3 regions of the Romboutsia sp. 1001285H_161024_C4 genome follow, and region 3 is predicted to be linked to each of the others. Evidence: riboswitches for the same ligand, from Rfam matches in the RefSeq annotation. Region 3 holds a riboswitch; each other region holds the start of a gene.
What was found. Region 3 has a riboswitch for thiamine pyrophosphate ahead of thiD (bifunctional hydroxymethylpyrimidine kinase/phosphomethylpyrimidine kinase). Riboswitches for the same ligand answer to the same signal wherever they lie in the genome.
Positions count from the first base shown of each region.

Region 1: it holds a riboswitch for thiamine pyrophosphate, as region 3 does, so the genes downstream of both, thiC (phosphomethylpyrimidine synthase ThiC) here and thiD (bifunctional hydroxymethylpyrimidine kinase/phosphomethylpyrimidine kinase) in region 3, are expected to answer to the same signal.
Region 2: it holds a riboswitch for thiamine pyrophosphate, as region 3 does, so the genes downstream of both, thiS (sulfur carrier protein ThiS) here and thiD (bifunctional hydroxymethylpyrimidine kinase/phosphomethylpyrimidine kinase) in region 3, are expected to answer to the same signal.

Region 1 covers NZ_JADNAJ010000005.1:217,407-220,699, forward strand. The annotation lists gene nrdE (class 1b ribonucleoside-diphosphate reductase subunit alpha) at 1-1,473, opposite strand, end outside; TPP riboswitch at 1,852-1,954, shown strand; gene thiC (phosphomethylpyrimidine synthase ThiC) at 2,065-3,293, shown strand, end outside.
Region 2 covers NZ_JADNAJ010000004.1:34,612-37,904, reverse strand. The annotation lists gene hpf (ribosome hibernation-promoting factor, HPF/YfiA family) at 1-295, shown strand, start outside; gene I1959_RS08385 (CPBP family intramembrane glutamic endopeptidase) at 389-1,165, opposite strand; TPP riboswitch at 1,390-1,501, shown strand; gene thiS (sulfur carrier protein ThiS) at 1,632-1,826, shown strand; gene thiF (sulfur carrier protein ThiS adenylyltransferase ThiF) at 1,828-2,634, shown strand; gene I1959_RS08370 (thiazole synthase) at 2,654-3,293, shown strand, end outside.
Region 3 covers NZ_JADNAJ010000001.1:343,635-346,927, forward strand. The annotation lists gene I1959_RS01755 (DEAD/DEAH box helicase) at 1-1,059, opposite strand, end outside; TPP riboswitch at 1,418-1,514, shown strand; gene thiD (bifunctional hydroxymethylpyrimidine kinase/phosphomethylpyrimidine kinase) at 1,665-2,471, shown strand; gene thiM (hydroxyethylthiazole kinase) at 2,488-3,273, shown strand; gene tenA (thiaminase II) at 3,273-3,293, shown strand, end outside.

The DNA of each region.
Region 1 (3,293 bases), on a different contig from region 3:
TCTAACCATTGCAAAAAATACATTACAAAAGTCTATTGCTTCTTCTGATGTATATAGTATATTTTCTCTTACTAAGTATCCATGTAAATTCATAGCTCCAAGACCTACTGCATGTGACGAATCATTTCCATTTTTGATTGTTGGCACTTCATTTATACTAGTGTTATCAGAAACAAAAGTTAATGCTCTTATTGCAGTATCAATCGTATTTTCTATATCTTTATTATCCATTACATTAGCAATGTTTAAAGAACCTAAATTGCAACTTATATCTTGTCCCCATATATTTTCTCCAGCATATCCTTTTATATTTGATGGTGTTTGGTATTGAAATATTTCACAACATAAATTAGACATTTTGATTTTACCAACGTCTTTTAGTATATGTTCTCTATTTGCAGTATCTAAAAATACAACATATGGGTATCCACTTTCTTGTTGCATCTGTGCTATCTTTGTTAGCATTTTTCTAGGATTTATTTCTTTTTTTCGTATATCTTCATCATTTTTTAAAATATCATACCATTTTTCCATATCCATCTCATCAAGATTTATATTATATTTTTTATAAACAGAATGAGGATAAAATGCATAAGCCACCTCATTTTTCTCTGCCAATTCCATAAATTTATCTGGTATTAATGCCCCTAAAGATAATGATGCTAATCTTATTTTTTCATCTGCATTTATCTTTTTGGTATCCATAAGTAATTCAAAATCTGGATGAAATACACTTAAATATACAGCCCCTGCACCTTGTCTTGCACCCATTTGGTTAAAGTAGGTAAATGACTGTTCTAGCATTTTGGCAACTCCTACCACACCACCAGCTGCACCTTCTATATCCTTAATAGGATCTCCTGAAGCTCTTAATCTTGATAAATTAAGCGCTACTCCGCCACCTATTTTTGATAGATGATTTGCTGATGAAATTGCATATGATATACCTTCTGTACTATCTTCTATAGATATCAAAAAGCACGATACCATTTCTCCTGCTCTAGCTCTACCTGCATTTAAAAATGTAGGTGTTGCTGGTTGAAATTCTTGTTTTACTAGTTTCTCTGCCAATTTTTTTACTAAGTCTTTATCACCATTTCCAAGTGCTAAAGATACTATGAGAACTTTATCATTATAGCTTTCTAATATTTCTTTATTGTCATTAGTCTTAAGTGCATAGTTTTGATAAAACTTATTTGCACTCATATATGAATTAAATTTAAATCCATAATTTTTTATGATTCTTTCTATTTCTTTTATAAAGTCTATATCATATCTTTCTATTACTTCTTTAGAATAGTAATTATTATCTATTAAATATGATAGCCTTTCTTCAAGACTATTAAATACCTTTGTTCTAGGTTTTATATATTCATTTATATAACTGTATAATGCTTCTTTATCTTTTTCTAATTGATATTTTCCTTCTTTATTTTTTATTATGACTTGATTATTTAGTTCTATCCAGTTCATTTTTCCCACCTTTTATTTAATGTTTTACTAATCATTATCTACCATTTATAGATATAATATTTAAACCAAATACTATATATTGTATATACACCAATAAAAGTATTCTTAATCTATTATTATATTTTATTTTTTTTATTCTTTTTAATATATAGTTTTTTCAACACATAAGGCATTGATAATTTTTTATAATTGCTTTTTTTATTTACAAATAATATTCATTATGATATTCTTAAGTTAAGTGGGAACTTATATTTTATATAAGTATTACGCTAGCCCAAATAAAGGCACTTATCTTTTGATAGGTGCCTTTCCGTTTTTATAAGTACAAAAAAATTTCTTTACAATACATAAATAAAGAACTACAATGTTTTTGAAAAGATATCTAACTAGGGGTGCCTTTTAGGCTGAGAAATGATAAATTCATTAACCCTTCGAACCTGATGTAGTTTATACTACCGTAGGAAAGTTACTTTTGTGTTTATTAATAGCTATAAAACAAATATAGTCTATTTATTAATACATATTTTGAGAAGCTTTGCCTTATGGTAAGGCTTTTTTTATTTATTAAAATATAATAAGGGGGATTTTAATATGATGTATACTACTCAAATGGATGCTGCTAAAAAGGGGATAATTACTAAAGAAATGGAAATAGTAGCAAAAAAAGAAAATATGGATGTTAATATTTTGAGAGAGCTAATATCTAAAGGTAAAGTAGCAATACCTGCTAATAAAAATCATAAATCTTTAAATCCTGAAGGTGTAGGCGAAAATCTAAGAACCAAAATAAATGTAAATTTAGGTATATCAAAAGATTGTTGTGATATTGATGAAGAGATGAAAAAGGTTAATTTGGCATTAGATATGAAAGCCGAAGCTATAATGGATTTAAGTTCTTTTGGTAAAACCAAAGAATTTAGAAAAAAACTTATATCATCTTCTAATGCTATGATAGGAACTGTTCCTATATACGATGCTGTTGGTTTTTACGATAAAGAATTAAAAGATATAACTGCTAAAGAATTTTTAGATGTAGTAAGAAATCATGCAAATGATGGTGTAGACTTCGTTACTGTACATGCTGGTATAAACAAAGAAACTGCATCTGTTTTTAAAAGAAACAAAAGACTTACTAATATAGTATCTAGAGGCGGTTCTTTAATGTATGCTTGGATGGAGCTTAACCAACGTGAGAACCCTTTTTATGAATACTTTGATGAATTACTTGATATATGCGAAGAATATGACTTAACATTAAGCCTTGGAGATGCTCTAAGACCTGGGTCTATAAATGACTCTTCAGATGCTTGTCAAATAAAAGAATTAATGATATTAGGTGAACTTACTCTAAGAGCGTGGAAACGAAATGTTCAAGTAATAATAGAAGGTCCTGGACATATGTCATTAGATGAAATTGAGTCTAATATGTTACTTGAAAAGAAACTTTGTCATGGTGCACCATTTTATGTGCTAGGTCCTATAGTTACAGATATAGCTCCTGGATATGATCATATAACAAGTGCTATTGGAGGTGCCTTAGCTGCTAGTTATGGAGCTGACTTTTTATGTTATGTAACCCCAGCAGAACATTTAAGACTACCTAACTTAGATGATGTTAAAGAAGGTATTATAGCTACTAAAATAGCTGCTCATGCTGCAGATATCGCAAAGAAAATTCCTAAATCTAGAGATATAGATAATCAAATGAGTAAAGCTAGACAAGAACTTGATTGGGAAAAAATGTTTGAACTTGCTATTGACCCACAAAAAGCTAGAAGATATAGAAAAGAGTCAACTCCTAAACATGATGATAGCTGTAC
Region 2 (3,293 bases), on a different contig from region 3:
TGATAAGCTTTATAAACAGCTTAGAAAATACAAAACACAAATGATAAGAAGAAATAGAAAAAATGAAAGTATAAGATTTGATAATATAGAGGAATATGAAGAAATAGATTTAGATGACGATGTAATAAAAAGAAGAAAGAAATTTAAAATGGACAAGCCAATAACTCCAGAAGATGCAATTGTTCAAATGAATTTATTAGGACATCAATTCTTTTTATTTAGAAATATAGAGACAAATAAAACAAGTATTATATATAAAAGACATGATGGATATGGCCTTATAGAACAAGTGTAATACCATAAACATTTAATAATAAAAAACGTATTGAAAATTTCAATACGTTTTTTATTATTAAAAAATAGCTTATTATTATTAATATAACTTGAATTATTTAGATTTTAGTTTTATACATTTTTTTGATATATAAAATATAATAAAACCAGCTAGACAAGTTGCTAGAGCTATAATTATATGTAAATCCACATCATACTCAAATACATAAGAACAAGCATTATCTAAAGCATGAAATAATATACAAAGCCAAATGCTATTAGTTTCCATGTATATGTAAGTAAGTACAAAAGAAGAAGCAATACAACTAAGAGCAAATGGAATAAAACTAGTATGTTGTTGTGGTGTACCAACTACAAACCATAAAGGTAGATGCCATAAGGACCAAATAATACCTATTATTAGAGAACTTTTAAAAGGAGAATATTTCTTTAGTAATTTAGGAAGTAAAAAACCTCTCCATCCTATTTCCTCTAATCCTCCCCCAAATATCATTATAGGAGTTAACCAACTTAAAAATATTAATGGGGATTTTAGTAAGGCACCATAGCCTCTAAACATTTCAACTACTATATATGGAACGGTCCAAAGTATTAAAGCGGCGATAATAACATATAAATATTCCTTTAGACTCCTGTTTGCATTTACACAGTTCCTTAAAAATCTATCAAATTCATCTTTAGACAAAAACTTTTTAGCGGTAATTAATCCAGCTAAAGCAGGAGAATACCCTGAAAGTGCATAAAATAACATAAAAATAGGAGAACCATATATTAAAATATTGAGTTGTGTTGTAGATATAGTTACTGTAAATCCAATTATACAAAAAAGTATTAGTACTATAAAAAAGTACTTTGTATCTTTTGAAATCAATTTTTTTCGCCTCCGAATTTTTTATAAGAATTAATTTATAGAATAATTCAAAGTATATTGAAATTATTGAATAACTATATAATTATTATACATAAGAAATCTAACTAATTTAATAGGGAAATTAAATAAAATTCGTATAATAAATATATATATATAGTTTATTTATAAACTAATAATTTGTTGATTATGAAAATACATTGTGCTACACTCAACTTGTAAAAATAAATAAAAGCTAGGGGAGCTATGATTGGATAGCTGAGAAGTAAAGCCATAACTTTCAGACTCTAAGAACCTGATTAAGATAATTCTTACGTAGGGAAGCTCGTATATTTTAATGTACCTAGATTTTTAGTTAAATAAGGCGCTCTCTATAAAAAGAGAGTGCTTTTTTAATGCTATTAAAGTTAAATTTATATAATTATTTTTATATCTTATAAAAGATAATCCTTAAAAGGAGGAAATGTAAGTGAAGGTAAATGGGGAAGAGTTTGAATTTAAATCAGATATGACAATATCAAAGTTATTAGAAGATATTGGAGTAAAAAAAGATAGCGTAGTAGTAGAGATAAATTTAAACATAATTGAAAATAATCAATACGATAGCTATATACTAAGAGAAGAAGATGTTATAGAAGTCATAAGGTTTGTTGGAGGGGGATAAGATGCAACTTTTTATAAATGAGCTACTTGTAAATATTGATGAAGATATAGTTACAGTAGATAAAGTTAAAGAAAAATATAAAAAAGATGCAGATATAATAATACTAAATGGTCATCCAGTAGATGCATATGTAGATTTAGAATTATATGAAAATGATAGAGTTACATTAATAAAAAGGGGTGAAATTCCAAAATTTGAAGAATTAGAAAATCTTATGGTTAGCAGACATACTCCAAATGTTCACTACAAATTAAAAAATGGAAAAGTAGCAATATTAGGTATTGGTGGATTGGGTTCAAATATAGCTATATCTTTAGCTAGAATAGGCGTAGGAACATTAATACTAGCAGACTTTGATATAGTAGAACCATCTAATTTAAATAGACAACAATATTTTATAAATGATATAGGAAAATATAAAACCGAGGCACTTAAAAATAATATAGAAAATATTAATCCATTTATAGAAGTTGAAACTATAAACAAAATAATAGATTCATCAAATATACATGAATTTGGGAACGTAGATATAATAATAGAGGCTTTTGATAATCCAAAGTACAAAGCAGAAATTGCAAATAACATTTTAACTAAAATGAGAGATAAATATTTAATATCCTCATCTGGAGTGGCAGGATATTATGATTCTAACATAATAAAAACAAGAAAAATCAGAGATAAATTTTACATATGTGGAGATGAGATAAATGAAGCTAAAGAAGGTGATGGGCTTATGGCACCAAGGGTGGCTATATGTGCTAATCACATGGCTAATTTAGCAACAAAAATATTGATAGAAGACAAATAAGATTATGTGGGGGATAAAAATGGATAAATTAATATTAAACGGACATGAGTTTAATAGTAGACTTTTAATAGGAACGGGAAAATATAGTTCAAATGATATGTTACCAAGAGTAATAGAGTCAAGTAACAGTGAAATAATAACTATGGCACTAAGAAGAGTAGACTTAGACAATACAGAAGAAAATATACTATCACATATACCTAGCAATATGACAATACTTCCTAATACATCAGGAGCGACTAATCATATGGAAGCTGTTAGGATAGCAAGAATAGCTAGAAAAATGGGATGTGGAAACTTTATAAAAATAGAAGTAATAAGTGATACAAAATACTTATTACCCGATAATGAAGAAACTATAAAAGCAACTAAAATACTTGCTGATGAAGGATTTGTAGTTCTTCCATATATGAGTCCAGATCTATATGCAGGCAAAAGGCTAATAGAAGCAGGGGCAGCAGCAGTTATGCCACTTGGGGCACCAATAGGTTCTAATAGAGGGCTTAAAATGAAAGAAATGATAAAAATAATGATAGAAGAATTAGATATACCAATAATAGTAGATGCAGGAATTGGAAAACCATCTCAGGCTATGGAAGCTATGGAAATGGGGGCAGCAGCAGTACTTGTAAACACTGCAATAGCTAGTGCAGGCGACC
Region 3 (3,293 bases):
TTGTTCTAAATATCTTTCATCTTTTGGGGCAACAAATAGACAAGTATAACCTTTTTCACCAGCTCTACCAGTTCTACCAATACGATGTATGTAGTCTTCTGAAGTTTCTGGTATATCATAGTTATATACATGAGTAACACCAGTAACATCAATACCTCTAGATGCAACATCAGTAGCTATAAGATATTGTATATCTGCATTTCTAAAAGATTTCATAATTCTTTCACGTTTTGATTGAGGGATGTCGCTGTGAAGTTTAGCACAATTATACCCTCTTTGACAAAGTGCTTCATCTAAAGCATCTGCTCTTCTTTTGGTTCTACAGAAGATTATAGCTAAAAAAGGATTATCTTTATCAAGTACAGAACATAGTGCATCTTGTTTTCTTCTATCTGTAGTTTCTACAACTTCTTGATTTATATTTTCAAGTGTTATTTCTTCTTTTTCTATAGATACAACAATAGGATCAGTCATATATCTATAAGCTAATTTTTTAACTTGTGAGTTCATAGTAGCGGAGAAACACAATGTTTGACGCTTTTTAGGAACTTCCTTTAATATAGCTTCAACTTCATTTTTAAATCCCATAAATAACATTTGGTCAGCTTCATCTAGTACAAAAGTTTTTAACTTACTAAGATTTACAGTTTTTCTATCTAAGTGATCTAAAAGTCTTCCTGGTGTAGCTACTATAAGGTGTATATTTCCCTTTAACTTTTTTAATTGACCTGCTATATCTTTTCCACCATAAGCTGATAATACATTTATATTCTTACCTTTTGAAAGTTCAATGGCTTGTTCAGTTATTTGAATAGCTAGCTCTCTTGTTGGTGACAATATAAGTGCTTGAACATAATTAGCGTTTGGATTAATATTTTCAAATATAGGAAGTAAAAATGCTAGAGTTTTTCCCGTACCAGTTTGAGCTTCTGCTATAACATCTTTTCCAGACTTTATAAATCCAATACTTTCTTTTTGTATAGGTGTAGGAGAGTTAATTCCCCTATTTTTTAGTACATTTACTAAATCTTTACTAATTCCAAGTTCTTCAAAATTCATTATATATTACCTCTTAATATCTTTATAATTTGAGCAACGGATTTGACCGAAATAGTTTGCCAACACGTTGCTTAAAGCATTAGTGAACGTTATATCGTTGCGACATAGAAATAGTTATCCTGAATATCGCTTAAACGAAGTAAACTTTTTATTTATATTTTCCGTATTAATAAATAATATCATATAGTTATAATTAATACTAATAATATTATTTATTAATATAAAATATTAATGTTAGTTTTATATATTAATGGGTATTAAATAAATGTTAGTATTTATAAATATACAGAAGATTTTATAAATTATAATTAAAGTTGATTTATTTAGATTATAGAAATATACTATAAGTATAAAATAAAATATTTGCTAGGGGTGCCGAAAGGCTGAGAGACGAAACGTTAACCCTTGTACCTGATCTGGATAATACCAGCGTAGGAAAGCTTGATAATATATTATTATATTATATATTAAATTAGAAATTAAGGCTATATTCCAATGTTGGGGTATAGCTTTTTAATTGCAAAAATATATGATATTGAAGTTAATTGAGGAGATAACAAGCTTTAGCAAATTAAATATTTAATAAATAAAAGGGAGAAGATCATATGAAAAACTACAAAATACCTACACTGACAATAGCAGGTTCAGACTCGTCTGGTGGAGCAGGTGTACAAGCTGATTTAAAAACATTTAGTGCAATAGGAACTTATGGGATGAGTGTTATAACAGCTATAACAGCCCAAAATACTAAAGGTGTATTCATGGTAGAAGATTTAAGCAAAGAGATAATTAAAAAACAAATAGAAGTTGTATTTGATGATATACGTCCAAAATCTTTAAAAATAGGTATGGTATCTAGTGAAGAAATAATAAAAGAAATAGCAAAAACTCTAGATAAATACAAACCAGAAAATCTAGTTATTGATCCGGTAATGATATCAAAGAGTGGATATTCACTACTTAAGCCAGAAGCTAAGCAAAGTATGATAGAGTATCTTATACCAATGGCCTACATAATAACACCAAATACACCAGAAGCAGAAGAAATAACAGGTATTAAAATAGACAATGTTGAGGATATGAAATTAGCAGGTCAAAAAATATTAGAATTAGGTCCGAAGTTTGTACTTATGAAGGGGGGACACTTAGACGGTGATGCTGTAGATATACTTATAGGCAAAGATATATTTAAAGTATATAAGAGTGAAAGGCTATATAGAAAAAATACGCATGGAACAGGATGTACACTATCTTCAGCAATAGCTGCACACTTAGCATTAGGATATGATATATGTGAAAGCGTAAAAAGAAGTAAGGAGTATATAACAAACGCAATAAGATATAGTTTTGATATAGGAAGTGGAGTAGGACCTGTTCATCATTTCTATGAAATAGAAAATAAGAAAATATAGTATTGGGGTAGAGAATATGTATAGTTTAATAAATAAAGTTAAAGAAATTAATCCATTAGTACTTCATTATACTAATGAAGTAACTATAAATGATTGTGCTAATATAACATTGGCACTAGGAGCGAGTCCTTTAATGAGTTTTTCATATGAAGAAGTAGAAGAGATTGTTCAGGTAGCAAGTGCAGTGGTTATAAATATAGGTACTATGAAATCTTCTAACTTAGAATTATTTTTACAAGCAGGTAAAATGGCCAATAAGTACAATAAACCTGTTGTACTTGACCCAGTAGGGGTATTTGCTACAAAAACTAGGGCAAATTTTGTAAAAAGATTATTAAATGAAGTAAGATTTACTGCAATAAAAGGAAATGTAGCTGAGATTAAATATATAGGTGGATTTGATGTTAAAGGCAAGGGTGTTGACTCTTTTGATGATGACAAAAATATTGATGAGGCTATAAAAAAGATTGCTAACAAATTAGAATGTGTAGTTTGTGCAACTGGAAAAGTAGATAGTGTAACTGATGGAAATAGAATAATTAAAATATATAATGGAACACCTAAGTTAAAGTATATAACTGGTACAGGGTGTATGTGTGCTAGCTTAATGGGATCATATCTTGGGAGTAGTGATAAAACTTTAGAGGCTATCTCTATGGGGATAATGACGATGAGTTTATGCGGACAGCTAGCTGATAAAGAAAATATATCTATAGGAGACTTCAAAGTTGAGCTTATGAATAATATATATGACCTAGATGAAGAAAAGCTAAATAAATTTGGAAAGGTTGAGGTTATATAATGAAATTTACAGATTATTTA